DNA from 2 places in the Tolypothrix campylonemoides VB511288_2 genome. Region 1 is predicted to be linked to the other one. Evidence: predicted binding sites of a transcription regulator. Region 1 holds the regulator's gene; the other holds the start of a gene.
What was found. Region 1 encodes NtcA, which controls nitrogen genes in cyanobacteria. Its sites were predicted from a motif close to TNTGTANNNNNNNNTACANA; they were not measured.
Positions count from the first base shown of each region.

Region 1 (11,639 bases):
GGATTAATAACCAAACCGGCTGTATCGCCAGCCTTTGCTCCACCAGATCGGTACACTACCACAACATCATTATTACGGAGTATTGGGTTTGTGTCTTCATTAATTCCTGCTTTAAAATCTACCTTAACTTGACGTTTGGTCACAGAACCGTCTGGATTCAAGCGAACCAAATCTACAGCTTTACTACTTGCTCTGGCATCATTAAATCCACCAGCTGCTAGTAATGCTTGGTTTAAAGTGCTATTGGGCTGAAGGTCTATTTGCCCCGGTTTTTTCACTTCACCAACGACACCCACTTGTATGCGCGTGGGAGATAAAGTCGTTGTCGCTAATTGTGTTGCTTCTGCACGGTTGATTTCAGTTGCCGTTGGGATAACAACTGTATCTCCATCTTGTACGATGATGTCCTGATTGATATCACCGCTTTGCAACAGTTGCCACAGGTTAATATTTATAGATTGTTCCGATCCAGTTCTTGTAGGTCTGCGGATGATGACATTACGAACATCAGCTTGTGGTGTAATTCCTCCTGCTAGCTGAAGTGCTCGTGTCAAAGTGGGTTGACCTGTAATACTTGGTGCATTCGTTTGACCGGTGGTACCACCTTCTGTAGCACCTTGAGTCACTAGATATGACCCAGGACGGTAAACTTCACCAATAATTGCTACTGTACGGGGTCTTGTGGGATCGGCAGCAAAACTAGATGCGGCTAAATTACGTGCATTTGCTAAGTCTAGAGTACTTGCTGTGGGTACGAAAATGGTATCGCCATCCCGCAAGGTGATATCTTGGGGTAACCTTCCCGTGCGTCTGAGTTCATCTAAATTGAGACTGGTAACTTGTTCTGGTCCTCTGCCAAGTTTGCGCCGCAATTCCACTCTAGTGACATCCGCACTCAAAGTTACACCCTGGGCGGTGGTGAGTGCAGCAAGTACTGTTGGGTATTGTACCCCAGGATTGTCTCCTGCACCTCCTTGCAAGCTGAGAGTATAAGCTCCCGGACGGGTGACTTCTCCAGCGACAAAAACGTTAATGGGACGAGGTGATAATAGGTTAACTGAAATAATAGGACGTTTTAGATACCGAGAGTATCTTTGGGCAATTAAGTCAGCAGATTGTTCCGTAGTTAGTCCCAGAACATTAACACTGCCAATCAAAGGTAAGTTAATTCCTCCACCTGGTGGAACTTGATACTCTCCTGAGTATTCGGGAACTTCAAATACACTCACTCTAATGCGATCGCCGCCTCCAAGGGTGTAGTTTGTGTCTACCTGTGTCGTTCTCGCTGTTGGCTGCCTTTGCGCTAAACTAACGGTTGGAATAGCGATACTTACAGATGTTAATAACACCATACCCACAGCTGGATGGGCGAGCAATTTCACCACACTCGTATTATGCATTGCTTACCTAAGATTACTATTAATTACATACTGTTTAAACATTTTTAGCCTGATTGACTATTTTTACGTATTCTAGTTCCCTGATGTTCACACATTCTTCAATTAAATTATCCTTCCGGAACGAAATTATTTAATAACTTTAAATTTTATTTGAATTTTATTTAAAGTTCAACTCGGTTCTATGTAAATTTACTGTAAATTTTGTTGCTCCTATATTGGAAATCAATATTTTCACAAGCACGATAAGTATGAAAAGTAAGAATAGATAGTCAGGTTTGTTTCACAAGCCAATAATGACTACCTTCTACTTTTTACGCTCTAATTACTGATTTTTCAGGTTTTGAATTTGTTGCACAAAAAACTTTTCTAAAGATGGACGTGACAAATTCATGGCTATTAATTGCCCTCCCATCAAACGCAGGCTCGCCAGAAAATCATAATAATCTCCATTGAGTTCCCCTTGCCAAGACCCATCTGGCTGGTACTCCAAATTAGCGATCCATTTTTCAATAATTTCCCAGTCTCCACCGTGTCCTTTGACAGAATATACGTCAGTTGTTCCTAAAAGTTCATTAAGAGATCCAGAACAAATAAGTTCACCTTGGGCAAGAATGGCAACGCGATCGCAAATTTGTTCCACTTCACTGAGAACATGACTGTTGAAAAAAATTGTTTTACCTGCCGCTTTTAAAGATAAGATAATCTCTCTCATTTGGTAGCGTCCCACAGGGTCGAGCCCTGACATGGGTTCATCCAAGAATACCAGTTCTGGATCGTTAATGAGTGCTTGTGCCATTCCGACACGTTGTAACATTCCTTTTGAATAACGGCGCAGGAGTTTTTTGCGGGCGTCAGATTGAGGCAATCCTACCAATTCCAGCAATTGAGGAATGCGTTGGCGTTGAACCTTTTTAGGAATTTGAAATAGTCCGGCGACTAACTGTAAAAATTCCCAACCCGTGAGATAGTCATATAAATAAGGGTTTTCAGGTAAATAACCGATACGTTCTTTAACACCACGATCTCCAATCGGCTTTCCCAAAAGCAATCCCCGCCCCGATGTCGGACGGATAATTCCCAGTAACAATTTCAATAGTGTTGTTTTACCAGCACCATTTGGTCCTAACAGCCCAAAAGTTTCTCCCTTGTAAACTTTCAAAGAACAGTTTTTGAGAGAGACAACTTTCTGATTCATAAAAAAGCCAGTGCGATAGACCTTTCGCAACTCAGAGGTTAGAACAACTGGCGGACTGTCTCGTGTATTTAGTTCGGAGTTCGGGGCGTCTGCAACAGACTTCATCTTGTGCTTCGGGCAACAGCAATACGTTTAATCTATAGGTTACCCAGTTGACTCCCAATAATAACATTGACCAGCGACCGATGACCAGCGATCGATATACAGGGAGGCTGTTAACCTTTGTTGAGGCGAAACTTGGGGGTGAGAGATTGTATTTTTTCGCAAATAATGGGTCAGAGCCATTTGCCAACAACCAATCTCTAATGGTAAATACACAATTAGGTAGGTTGACACAAATCAAGGTAATCGTTCAATTTTCCGGTCACCGAGCGCTAGCCTACCTAATTTCACAATAATTTATTTTTACATGCCCATGATTTCGTACCCTGCATCAACGTACAGGACTTGCCCGGTAATTCCGCTAGACAAGTCGCTACATAAAAAAGCGGCTGCATTGCCCACCTCGAGCTGAGTGACAGTGCGTTTTAATGGCGCAACTTGCTCAACATGGTGAATCATGTCCAAAATACCTCCTACCGCACTAGAAGCGAGAGTACGAATAGGACCTGCGGATATGGCGTTTACCCGAATATTGGCAGAACCCATTTCAGCCGCTAGGTAGCGCACGCAAGCTTCCAACCCTGCTTTGGCAACTCCCATGACATTATAGTTGGGAATTGCTCGTACACCACCCAGGTAGGACAGAGTGACAATACTTCCTCCCTCAGTCATTAAGGGTTTAGCGATCCCTGCAAGCTGTACTAGAGAGTAAGTACTCACTTCCATTGCCAGATTAAAGCCGGAACGAGAGGTTTTGCTGAAGTCTCCACTCAGGTCATCTTTACTGGCAAAGGCGAGGCAATGGATGAGGATATCTAGCTTACCCCACTTTTGCTGGATTTCTTCAAAGGTTGACCTAACCTGCTCGTCGTTTTGGACATCACAAGGAAGAAACAAGCTCGGAGTGAGGGGTTCTACCAGTTCTGCAACTTTCTTTTCCATTTTGCCTTTCTCATCTGGCAAGTAAGTAATTCCCAGATCGGCTCCTGCTTTATGGAGTTGTTGGGCGATCCCCCAAGCAATGGATCGGTTGTTTGCAATTCCTGTTACAATAGCTTTTTTTCCCGTCAGGTCAAGCATATTAATTCTTAATGTGAACTTTCATGCTTGAGCATACTAGAATCTGAGGCTAGTTGTCTGGAGTTTTGAGCAGTATTAGTAAATATTACGATCCGGGTACCTGTTAGCTACCAGAAAATTGTTACTGGAAGCATCGGGCAATCTCAATATATCTTCGGTTTTTTGTCAAAAAACTGTTTTGGAAAAACTTTTGCAATCAACTATTTAAAAAGTACTAGATCTAAACATGAAAAATTATGTATCATGATGAACAATTAACTATGAGCACCAGAGGATAAGTATAGGAAAGAACAAAAAGGTTGACAATGTGTTCTTGATTTTTCGGGTGTATTCTTAGGGAATTAGTTTTATTTTTTCCGGCATTGGGTAGGGGAAGGGAGATGATGACACAAGATAAGGCCCTAGCAAATGTTTTTCGTCAGATGGCAACAGGAGCGTTTCCTCCTGTTGTAGAGACGTTTGAACGCAATAAAACCATCTTTTTCCCCGGCGATCCTGCCGAACGAGTTTATTTCTTATTGAAAGGAGCTGTTAAACTCTCCAGGGTGTACGAGGCAGGAGAAGAAATAACCGTAGCACTACTTCGGGAAAATAGTGTTTTTGGCGTTTTGTCCTTGTTAACAGGAAACAAATCAGATAGGTTTTACCATGCAGTTGCTTTTACGCCTGTTGAACTGCTGTCAGCCCCAATAGAACAGGTAGAACAAGCACTCAAGGAAAATCCAGAATTGTCAATGTTAATGCTGCGCGGACTGTCTTCGCGAATTTTACAAACAGAGATGATGATTGAAACACTTGCTCACCGAGATATGGGTTCGCGATTGGTGAGTTTTTTACTAATTCTCTGTCGTGATTTTGGCGTTCCTTGTGCTGATGGAATCACAATTGATTTGAAGCTATCCCATCAAGCAATAGCGGAAGCAATTGGTTCTACTCGCGTGACTGTTACCAGGCTACTAGGTGACCTGCGGGAGAAAAAGATGATTTCCATTCATAAGAAAAAGATTACTGTCCACAAGCCCGTTACCTTAAGTCGGCAATTCACCTAAAATAGTTCTGAGTGTTGAGTTAAGAGGGCAGAAGCAATTGTGTACCTATGCTGAAAGCTCTCTAAAAAACTCAGCACTATCCTCTAATTTCTCCACAGATGATGGCTTGAAGTAGTAGGCTGTATCTGGAAGGATTTCGTCGGTAGCTAAAAGATGACCACCGGGTACATCCTAATATTGGCAATATTAATTTTGGGAGGCGCAATCGCCACAGTGGGAGACCGTATTGGCACCCGAGTTGGCAAGGCGCGGCTCTCACTCTTCAATCTGCGTCCCAAAAACACAGCAGTACTAGTGACTATTCTGACAGGAACTTTAGTCTCGGCATCAACTTTGGCAATTTTGTTTGCTGCTGACGAAGGGTTGCGTAAAGGAGTATTTGAGCTAGAGGATATACAAAAAGACCTTCGTCGCAAGCGCGAAAGTCTCGAATCCACAACTCAACAACTGGATGTCACGCGGAAAGAATTAGAGCAAGCTAGAAAAGAACAACAAGAGAAAGAAGAACGCTTGCAAAAAACCAATGAGTCATTAAAGGAGGCAAATGCAAAACAACAAGCAACGCAAAACCAACTGAATCGCACGACAGAACAACTCAGCCGCACTCTCAGCCAACAAGCCCAAATTCAAGCTCAACTCCAAAATACGGAGACCCAACTGGATCAAGTAGTAGCACGCTACAAACAAACTGTAGCTGAACTGCAAAACGTTGATGTTGAGAAAAAAAAGCTGCTGGTAGAAGTAGAAAAACTTAAGATAGGGCGGCAAAAATTATTTGCCGAGGCAAAAAGAGCGATCGCCCAAGCGCAAGAAGCGATCGACAAACGGGATCGCGAACTGGCTAACCGACAGGAGGGTATTGAACAGCGAGACAAAAGAATTAATAACCTAGATCGGCTGATTCAAGAACGCAATCAAACCATTGCGGAAAGAGAAAAAGTCATTGCTCAAAGGGAGTCTCGCCTTAAAGACCTGGAAATGCAGCAGAATGAGCTAGAACAGGAAGTGGCAAGGCTGGAAAAATTCTACCAGTCCTACCGCGAATTGCGTTTGGGAAAACTAGCCTTGGTTCGGGGTCAAGTTCTCGCTGCTGGAGTTGTTCGTATTGAACAACCAACAGCTGCGCGTCAGGCGATCGTTCAACTGTTACAAGAAGCGAACCGAACAGCTATCCTCAAACTTACTGAACCCGGTGCAAATACAGAAAATTCACAGATGTTATTTGTGACTAAAGAGCAAATTGAGCAACTCAGTCAGCAAATAAAAGATGGTCGAGAATATGTAGTCCGAGTGTTTAGTGCTGGTAACTACGTCAGAGGAGAAAATGGTATTCAGTTTTTTGCCGATGCAACCCTCAATCAAAAAGTCTTTACAGGAGGTGAGGTGTTAGCAGCCACAACAGCCGATCCTCAAAAGATGACAGCCTACCAATTACGTCAGCGACTGGAATTACTCATTTCTGCTTCGCAATTTCGTGCCCGAAATGCTGGAATCTTAGACAGTATTCAAATAGATAGTACGTTCTACCGCTTCATTACCCAATTGAGGCAGTATAATCTGCCATTAGATATTAAAGCTGTTGCAGCAGAAGACACTTTCACCGCAGGGCCACTCAAAGTAAAACTGATAGCAATTCAGAACGGGCAAGTTGTTTTTAGTACTTGAATCAATACTGACCAATGACTATTCCTGAATTTTCACCAACGCAACCAGTTATTTTGGGATTCGATCCAGGTCGAGATAAGTGTGGCTTGGCTGTCATGGGTGTAGATAGGCAACTTTACTATCATGAAGTTGTCCCCTCCGAACATGCGATCGCTGCTATTTTGTCGTTGCAACAAAAGTATCCCATTTCCTTATTGGTTATGGGAGACCAAACAACAGCCAAGCGTTGGAAACAACAACTGACTGGGGAATTAACAGATTCATTAAATATTATTTTAATAGATGAGAGATATACAACTTTAGAAGCACGCGATCGCTACTGGCAGATGTATCCTCCTAAAGGATTGACAAGATTACTACCTCGTGGTATGAGACAACCCCCAAGACCAATAGATGATATTGTTGCCATCCTGCTGATTGAAAGATACCTAAACCGACTAACGAATTAGGAATTATGAATTATAAATTATGAATTGAAAGTTTAAAGACTACCGTTCATCATTCATCATTCATCATTCATAATTTTTTAGAGTTCTGCTCTAATTGTGAAAGCATAGTCTCCGCCCGGTTCGAGTTGGTAGTCTTGTTGCTCTAAAAAGCGCCCCAAGGGTTCTTTAATTAAAGCACGTCCTTGAGAAGGCTTTACAGCAAGTTCCCCGCGACGGAAATGCCATTGGAACTGCCACTCAAAATCGCCTGCTCTGACTTCACCTTCAAGATAGCCTTGTTGCCAGGATTGACGGATAATCCTGACATGGGCAGTAGTTTCTGGTAAACGGTTCTTAGCACTCACGACGCTTAATTGTCAAGTTTTAGAGTAAAACTAACTTCTTATAGCTTTACATTAACTCAGCACAGTTCCAAATATCTCAATGGTAGTAATTGAACCAAATCAAGATTTTCTGACATTTACAATTTTTGCCCATCAATATGCTCTGTAGTTGATTCAACAGCAAGCCCCTTCTCCTATATAGGTAGATTTTAGACACACTTTATTGAATCTTTACATGGTTGATTTCATACAGGTCAATTGCACCACGCACAAGGGGATGGTGCTTGTAACTAGCCGAGAGACAACGGCTGAAACACATAGCGCATTGACTGACGCCTGCTTTTCTGTCCCGAAGGTAGAGGCGAGAATACAGTCATCTCGAACCACTCGTTTTCCCAAAACTTCTGCCTTAGTAAAATACGTGTAAGTAGGACTTTGCTGCACAGAAGCGTGATTTGATGGGCATTGCTCACTCTACAGGAATTAAATTTTTGATAAAGAATTAGGATTGCTATATGAAGATTTTTTATGAAAAATTTGTTATTTTTATTTGTAGTAAATCTTTGTCAACTTATTGCCATCATCTCTACATACCGTTTTCATACAACTGTGTTATTTCTTTAAGAGAAATTTGCTGTTAAGTCAGAAATATTTTATTAAAAAATTAATTTTTTTCCTCAGTGATGATTTAAAAAGTAAACATTAAGAAGAGCGTAAGTTGGTTTTCGTTCCTCAACCCAACCCCATACTGCTTGGTTAAGAAGATTACCGTATGAGACCAGAACCTTTGTGCAGGGGAGGAAAAAAACTTTTAACCGACAAGTATTGTAACCTCCTATACAATATATTTATTGATTTAATATTTACTTTATAAAGACCCTTTAATCAAATCAGTTACGGACAAAAAACAGTTGAATGAGAAAACTCAGTAGTTGTTTTAGAAATGAGATAGCTACTTTTTATTTTTAGTATTTAAGTTAATGTCGAGTGATTTAAAGTAAAAAATATTTTTCCATACAAAAACTTCAAGAATTTTAGTGATATGTAAAGAGCAATTTAACATTTTTTGAAAAAGAATCGTGTAATTTAGTAAAAGTTCAGAACAAATACGGTTATGGTCATCTTAGTTTGAGATAAATCACTACTGCTCAAACTAAAACTTCATGATTGACGATAAACGATTAGGTTTAAGTACTAGAGCATCGGTACAGAAATCAATATGAAGACAAAAAACTGGTTTCTCTGGCTCGAAAAGCTCGATCTCTCGTAGGCTCAAATTGAAGAAACAGGGTTTTTGGGAATACTGTTTCGGCGCTCTAGTAACTTAGACTCTTTTGGAATGACACAAAAGACTTTTCCTGAAAAAGTACTATGGTGGTATTTTTTCTAATACTTTGTATGGCTATGAAATAAGGACAACATTCCTTATTAAAAATGAGCATTGCTTTCGTATGCCTCTGCATAATTCGCTACATACTGCATGAAATGAATTTGGCTTAAGACAAAAAATACATCTATCGAATTGAGGAATGTAATTACAATGCAACTCTACACACCTACTGAAATAGATCGTTTTCAACAAGACCTTCCCTATTTAATTGAAATCCAGCAGTGGATTAAAAATTTTTTGATAAAACCTCACCCAAATTTGGGTAGATCGGGTCCTGTATGCCCTTATGTACCTCATGCACTTAAGACAAACGGTATTCAACTAGGAGTTATTCGCGCTCAAAATCTACAGTTACAGGAAATTGAAGAACTAGTTTTAAGCTATAAAGATATTTTTCTGCAAATAGAGCCAAGGAACAAAGAAACTGAGTTGACTCAAAGTATTATCTTAATTTTTCCCGATATTAAGCTAGAAGACACTGCTCGTATCATTGATAGCGTGCAACAAAAGCTCAAAGAATTTTTTGTAGATTCAGGTTTAATGTTAGGAGAATTTCACAAGCGCAATTATAGCCCAGGATTGCACAACTCTAATTTTTACCCCCTTCAAAGTCCCATACCCATTTTAGCGATTCGCTTTATGGTTGAATCAGATTTACCTTTTCTTATAAATGCCGATAATTTGGAACTTCGCATTAAGTATCTCAAAGCTTATTTACGACACTTTGATCGGAAAAATTCCGAAAGTAAAAATGTTAGTAATGCTCGTTATGCTTTGAAATTAGCACAAGAGCAGCTTCAAAATGAGAAGTTATTGGATTTATGTTGGGAGCACTCATAAAAAACCTTGTCTTCAAAGATAAATCAAGAAATTTTGCTACAGCATTTCCCAGCCTGCTGAGGTAAAAATTTATCTGCATCCATCTGCTACAAACTACATTTAGTTCAATCTCCTGTACCTCATAAAGTGGGAATTGCTACATACCATTTCGGTGGATGCGTGGATTTTATATTTTGGATTGCAAAAGCCTCAATTGAACTAGATACTCCCCCATTATCTGTCGCAAACACTTTTTGAATTAATCTCAATCAGAATTTTGTTTTTCCTAGAAATCTTGTAATTCTCATTAGACGCTATATCTCCATGAGTAATATCAAACAAAATACATCTGTTTATAACAATTGCTTAACAATAGAAAAGAACCAGAAGACTCAAATAGATAACTCATTAGAGTTATGCATTCATCAACTGTTTGAGGCTCAAGTAGAGCGATCGCCGGACGCTGTTGCTGTTGTATTTGAAAACAAACAACTCACTTACCGACAGTTAAATCAGCAAGCCAACCAACTAGCGTATCACCTGCGTGCATTGGGTGTAAAAAAAGAAGTTTTAGTTGGGATTTGTGTAGAGCGTTCTTTAGAAATGGTAATAGGGCTGTTAGGAATTCTCAAAGCGGGAGGTGCTTATGTACCACTCGATCCAACATATCCTGAAGAACGTCTAGCCTTCATTATGGAGGATACTCAGACACCAGTACTGCTCACGCAAAAGCACTTAGTTCACAAATTACCTGCTTGTAAAGCACAAATCGTTTGTTTGGATAGCGATTGGGAACAAATAGCCCACAACAGCCAAGACAATCTTGTTTGCGAAACAAAAGCCCATAATCTCATTTACGTCATTTATACCTCTGGCTCCACGGGACAACCCAAAGGGGTGATGATTCCTCACCGGGGAATATACAACCAACTTTACTGGAGGCAAACCAGTTTTGGATTAAGCCAAGTCGATAAAGTTTTACAAACGATTTCTTTTAGCTTCGATCCTTCTGTATGGCAGATATTTTGGTGTTTGTCGTTTGGAGGACAGTTAATATTACCATCACCTGGCGGACATCAAGACACTGCGTATTTAGTAAAGACTGTGATTGAGAAACAAATTACCGTTCTCGCCTTAGTACCTTCTATACTCCGCGTGTTGTTAGAAGAAGAGGGAATCGAGAACTGTAAAAGCCTTCGACACGTAACTTGCGGCGGAGAAGCTTTACCCATTGAATTAGTAGAACAGTTTTTTACCCGCCTGAATTTGGAGAATGTTCTGCATAACTGCTACGGTCCTACTGAAGCTTCTATTGATGCGACCTTCTGGACTTGTCAGCGCGGAACTCATGGCATTTTTGCTCCCATTGGTCGCCCGATCGCTAACGCAGAAATTTACATATTAGATGAAAACTTGCAACCCGTACCTGTTGGCGAACCTGGTGAATTGCATATTGGTGGTGTAGGATTGGCGCGGGGTTATTTTAACCGTCCTGAACTAACAGATGAAAAGTTTATTCCCAACCCTTTTAAAACAGCAAATAATTCTTCTGAATTGACTTGTTCAGACCGACTCTATAAAACAGGGGATTTGGTGCGTTATTTATCTGATGGAAATCTTGAGTTTCTCGGTCGTATTGACCATCAGGTTAAAATTCGGGGCTTTCGCATTGAATTAGGAGAAATTGAAGCGAAACTTGGTACGCATCCAGCCGTACAACAAACTTTAGTTATGGCGCGAGAAAACGTTCCGGGTCACAAACAATTAGTGGCTTATGTTGTGGTAGCTCCAGAACATAACTCCGTAGAACGCCCCAGCCCTTCTGAGTTGCGCCTTTTTTTGCAGGATAAGTTGCCTCAGTACATGGTACCTGCTAGCTTTGTCTTTTTAGATACCATGCCATTAAATCCTAATGGCAAGGTAGACCGCCATGCTTTACCCGCACCAGATCGAGAAAGTTACAAACATAACTTTGTTGAAGCCCGCAATCCAATTGAGCAGGTTTTGGCATCCATTTGGGCGGAAGTTTTGAGTTTGGAAGTCGTAGGTATTTATGACAACTTTTTTGAATTGGGGGGGCATTCACTGCTAGCAACGCAAGTGATGTCTCGGATACGTCGGGCTTTAGGTGTAGAAATTAAAGTACAGTTGCTGTTTGAGACACCAA
Region 1 covers NZ_JBFPMW010000002.1:874,672-886,310, reverse strand. The annotation lists gene AB0756_RS08220 (SLBB domain-containing protein) at 1-1,400, opposite strand, end outside; gene AB0756_RS08215 (ABC transporter ATP-binding protein) at 1,723-2,700, opposite strand; gene fabI (enoyl-ACP reductase FabI) at 3,001-3,777, opposite strand; gene ntcA (global nitrogen regulator NtcA) at 4,158-4,826, shown strand; gene AB0756_RS08200 (DUF3084 domain-containing protein) at 4,980-6,491, shown strand; gene AB0756_RS08195 (pre-16S rRNA-processing nuclease YqgF) at 6,506-6,940, shown strand; gene AB0756_RS08190 (DUF3146 family protein) at 7,018-7,284, opposite strand; gene AB0756_RS08185 (DUF6875 domain-containing protein) at 8,804-9,493, shown strand; gene AB0756_RS08180 (amino acid adenylation domain-containing protein) at 9,797-11,639, shown strand, end outside.

Region 2 (11,639 bases), on a different contig from region 1:
AGAAAAATATCCAGTGCAAGCCCCCACTTGGGTAGTGGTTATGCAAGATTTTGGTGAATCTATGGCTCCTGAAATCCCAAGTGCGCCAAATGACAACCCCTCACAATTTACTGGTGCTTGGGATAATTGTGGTGCAGAACAATTTTTAAATTACGGACGCTTGCCTGGGGGTCTGTTTATGATTAATTGGCCCATTCATGGTAATGATTACGGTCATGGAGTCGGGCGAGTCATAGCATCTTCAGAGAAGCGGCGCGAGTTTCTGCAAGAATGCCTTTGGCACAGCCAAAATTTTGCCCGTTTTATCCAACATCAAATCGGTTATCGCTACGGTTTAGCCCATCATATTTTTCCCCCATTCCCCCGTTCCCCCATTCCCTCTATCTCTCCCTCATCTTTTGCCCTTCACCCCTATTATCGGGAGAGCAGACGCCTCGTAGGACTGACGACCATACGAGAACAGGATATTTTACCAATTGCGGGAGGTAGCGTTGCACCGTTACATGAAGATGCTATTGCGATTGGTAACTATGCTAACGACCATCATTATCCGGAGATAAAATTTGAATTGCTTCCTAAATCTATTCGTTGGGGAGGACGTTGGACGGGAACTCCTTTTACAATTCCCTATCGCTGTCTTATTCCTATAAAAACAGATGGCTTATTAGTTTGCGAGAAAAATATTTCGGTTTCTCATATTGCTAACGGCGCGACTCGATTGCAACCAGTAGTTATGAATATTGGTCAAGCAGCTGGTATGGCAGCTGCTTTGTGTATTGAGTTAAATTTAAGCCCTCGCGATTTGCCTGTAAGAACTTTGCAAGAGGCTTTGTTGCGCGATCGCCATCATGCAGCTGCTATCGTTCCCATCTTTAATTTACCACCTGATTCTCCGGATTGGTTACATATGCAACTGTATTATTTAGATAATCCTGAAACATACCCTCATAGCGGCAATTGCCCCCATTTCTCGCCAACTGTGGGCTTCTACTCTTATGGCGATGCTGTTAATTTAAGAAACATTGATTGTTTCATGGGGTTTTTCCAGTGCCAAACTCAGCAGGATTATAAATTTATTATTACTTCACCAAGCGATTATCAGGGTCAAACTTGGCAAATTGTCACGTTGCGATCGGACATTGACGAGCAGTTGCAAACATATCTTCACGGACAATTCATCAAAATTTTGGGTCGTTTTAACAGTGCAGGAAATTGGTTACTAGCGGAACATATTGAGTGCTAACAAGGATTTTTTTGTGGTAAAAAACAATACTCTTGAATAAATTATCCGGATGCACAAAAGAAAACTCAGTATCAGTGAAATGGATAGTTCAAAAATAAACATTCATTATGCGTGCAGCTGTTTCACTTTTAATCGTGGGTTTCCTGTGTAGCTCCTTTGCTATTAACAACCAAGTCCCTAACACTTTCTCGTCCAAATATGAATCGCCACAATTGATTTTGGCGAGAGCGACAAAAAAAAGCTCAACCTCACGGTCTGGACGTTCTGGTTATAGAGGTAGTGGACGTAGAGAATTGATTGAATATATCAGTGCTCCGCAATCTGAAGTCTAACAACTGCAAGTTCGTGCCAGTTCCTGGGGTGGCAAAGACCTTGTAGCAAGGGAATAAAAGTACGGTAATCCAGGGTGTTACGCTTCCTATCCGTTACGTACCCTATAAAGCAAAAAAAGTAACTTTTCAATTGTTGGATTTCTCAGTAATATTGTGGTGTTTTACCAGTTATTTCCTATACTAGTTAAGTAGTGAATTCTTGCATTAATGTCAAGTAAAGTTGCTACTTTGTATTGCAAGTATTGAAAGATCTTCAAATACGCACAAAACTCCTATTGCAACTTTTTAGTTGTACGGAGATAGTTCATTAGGCTAAGTAAGTCGGTGTTCGTAATTATCATGAGTTTGTAGTTGCGTGTCTAGCCTTCAGCACGCAAGAGTGGCGAACGCAAGAAGCGCAACTACGAGCCAATATAGAGATTTGACGTTTCGTAACAGAGTTTGTTTTTTCTAGCGACTTACTTAAAATTTGCAAAAAAGAGGGTGGCTCAATCTACCACCCCATGTCAACAGAAAAGTATAGGAATATAGTTAAGCAGCTTTACGAGCAATCAAATACTTGCTCATAAAGTGAACTTGCATTTCAATATTCACAAAACCTGCCTTTTCCAATCGCTCTACCAGATCGTCAGTAATATAATGCTTGTAGTAAGGTTCATGGAAAGTTTCATGGAAGTATTCCATAAATGGTTCCATTTCTGGGGAATCGCTCAATTGAATTGAGTCACAAATTATAAATACGCCGCCTGGTTTTGTGACCCTAAAGCATTCTTCAATAACCCGTTGGCGAGCTGTTGCAGGTAATTCATGAAAGAGAAAAACAGAGGTGACAGCATGGAAATAGTTATCTACGTATGGCAACTCTTCTGCATTTGCCTGCAAAAGTTGGGGTAATTCCCCTGGTATTTCAGACAAAAGCTCGTTAGCCTTACGCAGATATGCTGGTGACAAATCTGTTCCAAACAAAGATGCTTGATGCAAAGCCGCTCGAATCATTTTTAAAGTGCGACCGGTTCCGCAAGCTACGTCCAGAACACGGGTTTGACGGGGGGCTAAGTCTCTGAAAACTTCCAACCCTTTCTTTAGGGGAGCAAGAATGCGCCGTCGCATAGCATCTGCTGAACCTTGAAAGAGAATTTCCACCTGCAAGTCATACAGATTTGCGGATAGATCGCTCAAGTAGCCATTGGTTTGGTGGTGGAAGTTTTGGATGTAGTAGCTCGGATAACCTTTAATGTCTACGTCAGCGGCAAAATCCTGGTATTTCCTTTGGTTTGCCCTATCCCAAATTTGGGGTAAATCAACCCATATTAGAGGGTAGTAGCGGAAAAAATCTTCCCAAGGGTTATCAAACAACAAGCTTTTAGGATACACACCCCGTTCGGCATCTTCCCAATCAACTTCCTGCAAATTATTTTGCCTTTGTTGAAGCGTCAATATAGCTTCCCTAGGAATACCTTGAGATGTTGCCTCCTTCTTAGGAAAGAGCAACTCTTTGAGGCGAATACTTAAAATTTTATGGGTTAGACCAAAATAACTTTTGCCTTGCTGAAAAGTTTGATAAGTCAGCTTGGTTAAAGTGTCAGACATGAGAATTTCCTTTAATTAAGTTTTTAGAATATATCTTTACATATTTTAAGTATTTGTAACTGAGTGCTCATAAATCTGAAGAAAGGTTTACAGCTTGAAAAAATAAGTCTTGGGAGAGATGCAAAATCCTATAGATATTTATTCTGCTACAAATATTAAATTTTATTAAGATATTATTTTTCGTAACTTTAGATACAGAATAGGTGTTATATTAAAACTAAAGAAATATGTCAGGTAATATTGACATTTATAAAAAAACCACTAAGGAGGATTTCAGTATGTCTACACAAGAAAAAGCACGTGCTCTTATGATGCGTCACTATCAGTTGATCAAGAATCGTCAACAATCCATGCTGGGTCGTGCGGGTGAGGAGCTAGGTCTTCCTGGAGAAGTTTCTCATTATTGGAATCCAACTCAAGGCAAAATAGACCCCTCGGCTCGCATGACTTACGATCGCAGTAATGCAGCAATGAGTTAGCACAAGGGGCTAGGGACTAGGGCTTGGGGACAAGGAAGACGAGGAGAATGCAGTATAAAGTTCTTCCTTGTTTCCCCCTTCCCCCCAATTCCCAATCCCCAATCAAAAAAAAACCACCACTAGCGGGTGGTTTTATGTTGATTAGTTCCCCGACTTTTTTAAGGAAGCCGGGGTTCGACGTACTGTGCAAGAGTCCCTAAAAATTAAACATCGTAATAGAGAGAAAATTCGTAGGGGTGAGGACGCAAGCGCATTGGGTTCACCTCATTATCCAACTTGTAGGAAATCCAAGTTTGGATAAAGTCTTCAGTGAATACACCAGGTTCGGTTAAGAAAGCATGGTCATTCTCCAGGGCTTCCAAAGCGAGTTCAAGAGAACCCGGAGTTGAAGGAACTTGAGCCAATTCTTCCGGAGAAAGTTCGTAAATATTCTTATCCAAAGGTTGACCGGGATCGATTTTATTCTTGATACCATCTATCCCAGCACATAACATAGCAGCAAATGCCAGATATGGGTTAGAAGTCGCATCGGGACAGCGGAACTCCAAACGCTTGGCTTTGGGGTTGCTACCAGATAATGGAATCCGAATAGAAGCAGAACGGTTACCTTGAGAGTAAGCCAAATTTACAGGTGCTTCATAACCAGGTACTAAGCGCTTGTAGGAGTTGGTAGTAGGGTTAGTGATTGCGAGCAATGCAGGTGCGTGTTTGAGAATACCGCCAATGTAGTGCAGCGCCATCTCACTCAAGCCAGCATACTGGTCTCCAGCAAACAGAGGTTGACCATCTTTCCAAATAGATTGGTGGGTGTGCATCCCAGATCCGTTGTCTTGGAAGACGGGCTTGGGCATGAAGGTAACTGTTTTACCGTATTTCCTGGCAACGTTCTTGATAACGTACTTATAAGTCAACAACCAGTCAGCCGCTTCAATCAACTTTCCAAAGCGGAAACCCAGTTCACACTGACCGCCAGTAGCAACTTCATGGTGGTGCTTTTCAATTGGTACTCCGCACTTTGCCATTGTCAGCAGCATTTCTGTCCGCATATCTTGCGAAGTGTCCGTTGGAGCAACTGGGAAGTAACCCTCTTTGTAGCGGGGTTTGTAACCCAAGTTGGGTCCTTCATCTTTACCGGAATTCCAACGACCTTCAACCGAGTCTACGTAGTAGTAGCCCGAGTGTTGGTTTTGGTCAAAGCGGACATCATCAAAAATGAAAAATTCAGCTTCAGGACCAAAGAACGCTGTATCGCCAAGACCGGTTTTCACCAGATAGTCAACAGCTTTCTGAGCGATAACGCGAGGACAACGGCTGTACCACTCACCCGTGCGAGGTTCCTTGATGCTACAGATAACACTGAGCGTTGGTTCTTGCATGAAAGGGTCGATCCACGCCGTGTTGGCATCGAGTACCATTGCCATGTCCGATTCATTGATGGCTTTCCAACCCCGGATACTAGAACCGTCGAAAGGTACGCCGTCCGTAAAGGAAGTTTCATCGATTTGGTTTTGGTAAAGCGTCAAATGCTGCCAAATCCCTGGCATATCGATGAATTTCAGATCGATCATCTGAATGTTGTTATCCTGAATCATCTTCAGGACTTCTTGTGGGGTTGTCATGGTTACTCCTTAGGCTGCCGATTTATCAATAGTAAAACCAGAGTGTTCAATGTTTGCTGAAGAAAGCTCGCTAACTGCAAATCCATCAGACCCCTGGAATATCCTAGAAACAGGACATTAGTGGATTTTGTATTTTTTACTACAAAATGCCATTAAGAAGCATGACATTTAACTTTTATTTAAATAATGGGAATTGAGGATTGGGGATTGGGTAGACAAGGAAGATTTCTATTCTCTCTCCCCTGTCCGCCTTGTCCGCCTTATCCGCCTTATCCCTCCACTCCCCATCCCCTCTATTAAAAAAGTTCACCCCGCAGGGGGCAACTTTGACATAGAATCCATAAATAGCGCACAGATTTTGTGCAGGGGCTTCTTTTAATAAGTGGCGCAAAAAGATACCGATTGCGAACAGCAATCAGATAAATATCAAACCATAATAGGATTGATTGGGAGAAAAAGGAATGCGGGATGCAGTAACTAGCTTAATTAAAAATTATGACGTTGCTGGACGGTATTTTGACCGGAATGCCATAGACAACCTCAAGTCGTATTTTGAAAGTGGAACAGCACGGGTTCAAGCTGCTGCGTCTATCAACTCAAATGCGGCGTCCATTGTCAAGCAGGCTGGTTCTAAATTATTTGAAGAACAACCTGAGTTGATTCGTCCGGGTGGAAACGCTTACACAACTCGGCGTTATGCGGCTTGTCTTCGTGACATGGATTACTACCTGCGCTATGCTACCTATGCTCTCGTTGCTGGTAGTATGGATGTACTAGATGAGCGCGTTTTACAAGGATTGCGGGAAACTTACAATTCCTTGGGCGTTCCCATCGGTCCTACTGTTCGCGGTATCCAGATTATGAAGGATATTGTGAAGGAGCAAGTGGCTGCAACAGGTGTGAGTGATACTACCTTTTTAGATGAGCCATTTGACTACATGACTCGAGAGTTGAGCGAAAAAGATATCTAAATGTTAGTGGTTAGTCGTTAGTAGTTAGTCGTTAGTAGCTGTAACATCAACCACTAACACCTAACCACTAACACCTAACCACTTATTATGACCAAATTGGTTAAGCAAAGACTTGATGTTTTATTGGTAGAACGTTCTTTGTGTTCGTCTCGTGCTTTAGCTCAACGCCTCATTCAAGCAGGGGAAGTTTTGGTCAATAGTGTTGTTGTTGACAAAGCTGGTACGGAAGTTGATGTTTCTGCTCAAATTCAGATAAAAGAGCGATCGCGTTTTGTTTCTCGAGGCGGAGAAAAGTTAGCTAAGGCAATAGAATTATTTGCCATTCCTGTAGAAGGACGGATTTGTTTGGATGGTGGCATTTCTACAGGGGGTTTTACTGATTGTTTGCTGCAAGCAGGCGCAAAACGAGTTTATGGGGTTGATGTTGGCTACGGACAAGTTGATTGGCGCTTGCGAAATGATTCCCGAGTGATTTTGAAGGAACGTACAAATTTACGGTATTTGACAAAAGATGAGTTATATGGTGATGAGTCGGTTGCTGATTTGGCAGTTTTGGATGTGTCGTTTATTTCGTTAACCAAAATTTTGGCTGCTCTGTGGCACTTACTGCAAGACCCCCGTGAAATCGTTTTGTTGGTCAAGCCTCAGTTTGAGGTGGGAAAAGACCGTGTTGGGAAAAAGGGTGTTGTGCGCGACCCTAAAGACCAAGCAAACGCTATATTTCAAGTGCTGCAAACAGCGCAGGAGTTGGGATGGCAATACAAAGGTTTAACTTGGTCGCCAATTACCGGTCCTGCAGGAAATATTGAGTACTTGTTGTGGTTGGGAATGGAAAGTGAAGCACAACCACTAGATCTAAATGCGATCGCCCAAATGACTTGCTTGGCACAAAAAGCAGTCACCATTCAGAAGGCAGAAGGCAGAGGGTAGAGGGCAGAAGGAAGTGACTCTCTATAATTTTCTTTTTGTAAATTTTATTTTTCTCTACTGAGAAAAAGCTTTACACTAATTTTGTAAACTTGGAAACAAATTTACAATTCTCTAGTATTAGAAAAAACATTATGAATACCGAAGATAGAGCACGGGAATTAATGGCACAGCAACGCCATCATGAAGAAAATTTACAAGATGCCATGCGAAATCGTACTGAAGCAGAAGTTCACGATTTTCCGGCGGAAACTGCTACCCAAGAAGAGGCGAGAGAATTACTAGCACAGCAACGCCATTATGAGGAACACTTGCAGGAGACTATGCGAAATCGGGCAGAATCTTAAGTAAAACTTGCGTCTAACTCAGAAAAAATTTGCCTCAGGTTATGGGTATCGTTTCTAACTGTGTTACAAAAGGATAAGCGAGCAAGCAACTTTTTCACCTTTGACAATGGCAAAACTGAGTAGCATATTGCACCACAGGAAAGATTGTATCAAGAGCCTTGTATGCTTCTCCATGAGGAGTGCTTGAGATGGGGCAAAAGCAAATCAAGTTTCTTGGCAGTCCATTCACTGGTGACGGACAGATGGGTGTTTTGATGCGTCAGTTTGACTGGGCAAACACTGTGCTTGGTCCTGTCAAACATTGGTCTCAAAGCTTACGTACAGCTGTTAGTATTTTGCTCAACTGTCCGCATCCCATGTTTGTTTGTTGGGGACGTGAGTTTATTATTCTTTACAATGATGCGTATGTTCCATTAATTGCAAATAAGCATCCTCACGCACTCGGTCAAAAAATTCCTCACGTTCTACCAGAACTTTGGTCTGTCATGAGACCGATAGTTCAAGAAATCACGAACACCAGAGAGCCCGTGTCTTCTCAAGAAATACAATTGTTTGCAGACCTCAAGGGCTATTTAGAGGAGATTTACGTGACTTTCTCCTGCAATCCTATCTGTCATGAAAGCGGTGATATAGAAGGTATTTTTGTTAATTGTACGGCAATAACCCCAACAGCGATCGCTCAAAATGGTACCGGCTTTCTTCTAAAAGAAATCAGAGAATGCGCTCCCTTGACGCTATGCGATCGCAAGCCAATCGAAACATTGTCGCTTGACAGTGAAGAGCGATTGCGATTGGCGCTCGAAGGAGCAGATTTGGGAATGTGGGATTATGACTTGATAACAGGACAATTGCTCTGGTCAAATCGCTGTAAAGCCATGTTTGGGTTAAATCTTGACACCAAGATGAGCTATGAGGTGTTCATTAATACCATACATCCACAGGATCGCCTACGGGTGGAGCAAGCTATACAGCAAGCTATTACAGGACAAAGCAAATACAACGTTGAGTGTCGTGTTCTTTGGGCAGATGGAAACGCTCATTGGCTTGCATTTCGGGGACATGCTTACCAAGATGAGAATGGCACTCCGGTTCGCATGGCTGGCGTGGTGTTAAATATTACTGCACGAAAATCTGTAGAGCAACAACTATACCAAAGTCAAGCGCATTTAGCAATGGCTCAACGGGTCGCCCAAGTAGGGAGTTGGGAGTTTGATATAGAGACACAGAAAGTAAGTTGGTCAGAAATTACGTTTCTCCATTGGGGAATTGACCCAGAGCGAGGCGAACCAACTTACCTCGAACTACTCGAAAGAGTTTATCCTGAAGATCGCGAAATTTTGCAAAAATCAGTTGAACGAGCCATTGTTGAAGGTGTTGCTTATGCTTTTGATATGAGGATTTTCCTAAATGATGGTTCGATTCGATATCTCGATTCCCGTGGAGAACCGATATTTAACGAGAAAGGACAAGCAATCAAACTGATTGGAACATCACTCGATATTACCGAGCGCAAACAGACTGAGTTAGCTTTGCAACAGGCAAAAGAAGCAGCAGAAACAGCGAGTCAGCTTAAGGATGAATTCCTAACTATACTCTCTCACGAACTCCGTTCTCCACTCAATCCAATACTAGCTTGGTCCCAGGTTTTGCGATCGCGGAAGTTGAATGAAGCAACCACGGAGCGAGCCTTGGAGACAATTGAACGGAATGCCAAATTACAGACTCAACTTATTGACGATTTACTAGATATGTCTCGTATTCTTCAAGGTAAGTTGAACTTAAATATTAAACCAGTAAACTTAGTTTTTATTATTAAAAACACGGTTGAATTGATTCGTCAGCTTGCTGAAGCTAAAGGCATTCAAATTCAAACTGTATTGGACTTGAAAACTTGTCAAATTGAGGGAGACTCAACCCGGTTACAACAAATTATTTGGAATTTGCTTTCAAATGCCATCAAATTCACACCTGAAGGAGGACAGGTTACGGTTAACTTAGAATATTTAGACTCTTATGCCCAAATTCAAGTCCGCGATACAGGACAAGGTATCAGCCCCGAATTTCTCCCTCACGTTTTTGAACGCTTCCGTCAAGAAAGTACCTCTACAACCAGAAAATATAGTGGATTGGGACTTGGATTGTCCATTGTTCGCCATTTAACAAAACTACACGGCGGTTCCGTACAAGCAGAAAGCCCAGGACTCGGTTTGGGAGCAACATTTACAGTCGAGTTACCCTTGATAGTGACCGATTCCAAAGAAACTGCCAAGGAAGAACAAATTAAGACACAAATGAATTTTAACGGTCTGCGTGTTTTGATTGTTGATGATGAAGTCGATTTACGGGAACTGATAGCCGAGTTATTGGAGGATTTAGGAGCTACTGTCACTGTCGCATCATCAGCACCCGAAGCGCTGAGAGTGTTCGAGCAACAAACACCAGATCTCCTGCTTTCTGATATTGGTATGCCTGAGATGGATGGGTATATGCTAATACGTCAGATCAGACTTTTGCCATCAGAACGGGGAGGAAAAATACCAGCCATTGCTCTGACTGCTTACGCTGAAGATTGCAACCGGGAGAAAGCGATCGCAGCAGGATTTCAAATGCATATTGCCAAGCCAGTAGAATTACGCGTATTGCTTGAAGCAATTGCAACTTTAGTAGGGCGATAGTTGTCAGGAAATGAAAAATGGCTCAAGTGCCTTCTTCAAAACTCAAAAAAATTTGTTTTACTACAGTTAAGTGATAGCAATAATGAAGTGCCATGTTGAGTCAATTACCAAACCGCATCACCAGTTCCTCTTGGTGGCAACTTATGAATTGGATTGCCGATCCACTCGGATTTCAGGACAGATACAGCCAGAAATATGGAGATATTTTTACCATGGAGCTCGGTGGGCTCGGAAGCTATGTCCTCGTTGGTAATCCCCAAGTAATTCAAGAGATTTTTAATCAAGATAGCAAAAATTTTGATGTGGGACGTGGAAACGCACTCGCAAAACCTATTATCGGGAAAAACTCTTTGATGTTGTTCGACGGCGATCGCCATCGACGAGAACGAAAATTATTAATGCCTCCCTTTCATGGGGAACGCTTACCAATTTACGCCAAGCAAATTTGCCACTTGACAGAACAGGTTGCGAGCCAGTGGCTTGTCGGTCAGGCTTTTGTCGCTCGGACTGCCATGCAAAAGATTAGTCTGGAGGTGATATTGCAAATCGTCTTTGGTTTGAGCGAAGGGGAACGCTATCAACAACTTAAACCCCTACTGACTGATTGGCTCAATATGACCGATTCTCCGCTCCGCTCCAGCATGCTATTTTTACGGTTCTTACAACAAGATTGGGGAACTTGGACTCCTTGGGGACGCATGAAATTGCGACAGCGCCAAGTTCACGACCTACTGATTGCAGAAATTGAGGAAAGAAGAACGCAGGGAAATTCAGGGCGTGGCGATATTCTCAGCCTGATGATGGCAGCACGGGACGACCAAGGTCAACCAATGAGCAATGAAGAATTGCAAGATGAACTGCTAACAATTTTATTTGCCGGACACGAAACAACTGCCACAACACTTGCTTGGGCTTTCTATCAAATTCACCAACATCCAAACGTTCTGGAAAAATTGCTACAGGAACTAGACAGTTTGGGAGAAAGTTCAAACCCCATGGAAATCGCTCAGCTTCCCTATTTAACTGCGGTGTGTCAGGAAATACTGCGAATGTATCCTGTCCTTCCCGTACTTTTTCCACGCATTGCCAAATCACCTATAAAAATTGGGGGATATCATTTTGATGCTGAGACAACCCTAATGCCAAGTATTTACCTCGTCCATTATCGAGAAGATTTATATCCTAATGCCCGACAGTTTAAACCAGAACGCTTTCTTGAGCGCCAGTATTCTAGGAGTGAATATTTTCCTTTTGGCGGTGGAAGTCGGCACTGTTTGGGATATGCTTTAGCTCAGTTAGAAATGAAACTTGTTATCGCAACGATTTTATCAAAGTATCAACTTGCCAATGCGGACGATAAACCAGTTAAAGTTCAACGTCGCGGATTTACCCTTGCTCCTATAGGTGGGGTTCGGATGGTGATGACTGGAAAACGGTAACCGGGCGAAGAGAGCAG
Region 2 covers NZ_JBFPMW010000011.1:81,992-93,630, reverse strand. The annotation lists gene AB0756_RS27895 (FAD-dependent oxidoreductase) at 1-1,243, shown strand, start outside; gene patX (heterocyst-inhibiting protein PatX) at 1,351-1,575, shown strand; gene AB0756_RS27885 (class I SAM-dependent methyltransferase) at 2,107-3,165, opposite strand; gene AB0756_RS27880 (hypothetical protein) at 3,444-3,644, shown strand; gene glnA (type I glutamate--ammonia ligase) at 3,848-5,263, opposite strand; gene apcB (allophycocyanin subunit beta) at 5,725-6,234, shown strand; gene AB0756_RS27865 (TlyA family RNA methyltransferase) at 6,331-7,164, shown strand; gene AB0756_RS27860 (hypothetical protein) at 7,296-7,508, shown strand; gene AB0756_RS27855 (PAS domain-containing hybrid sensor histidine kinase/response regulator) at 7,697-10,183, shown strand; gene AB0756_RS27850 (cytochrome P450) at 10,276-11,622, shown strand.
Region 2: the regulator NtcA is predicted to act here: its motif matches at 5,390-5,409, upstream of glnA (type I glutamate--ammonia ligase).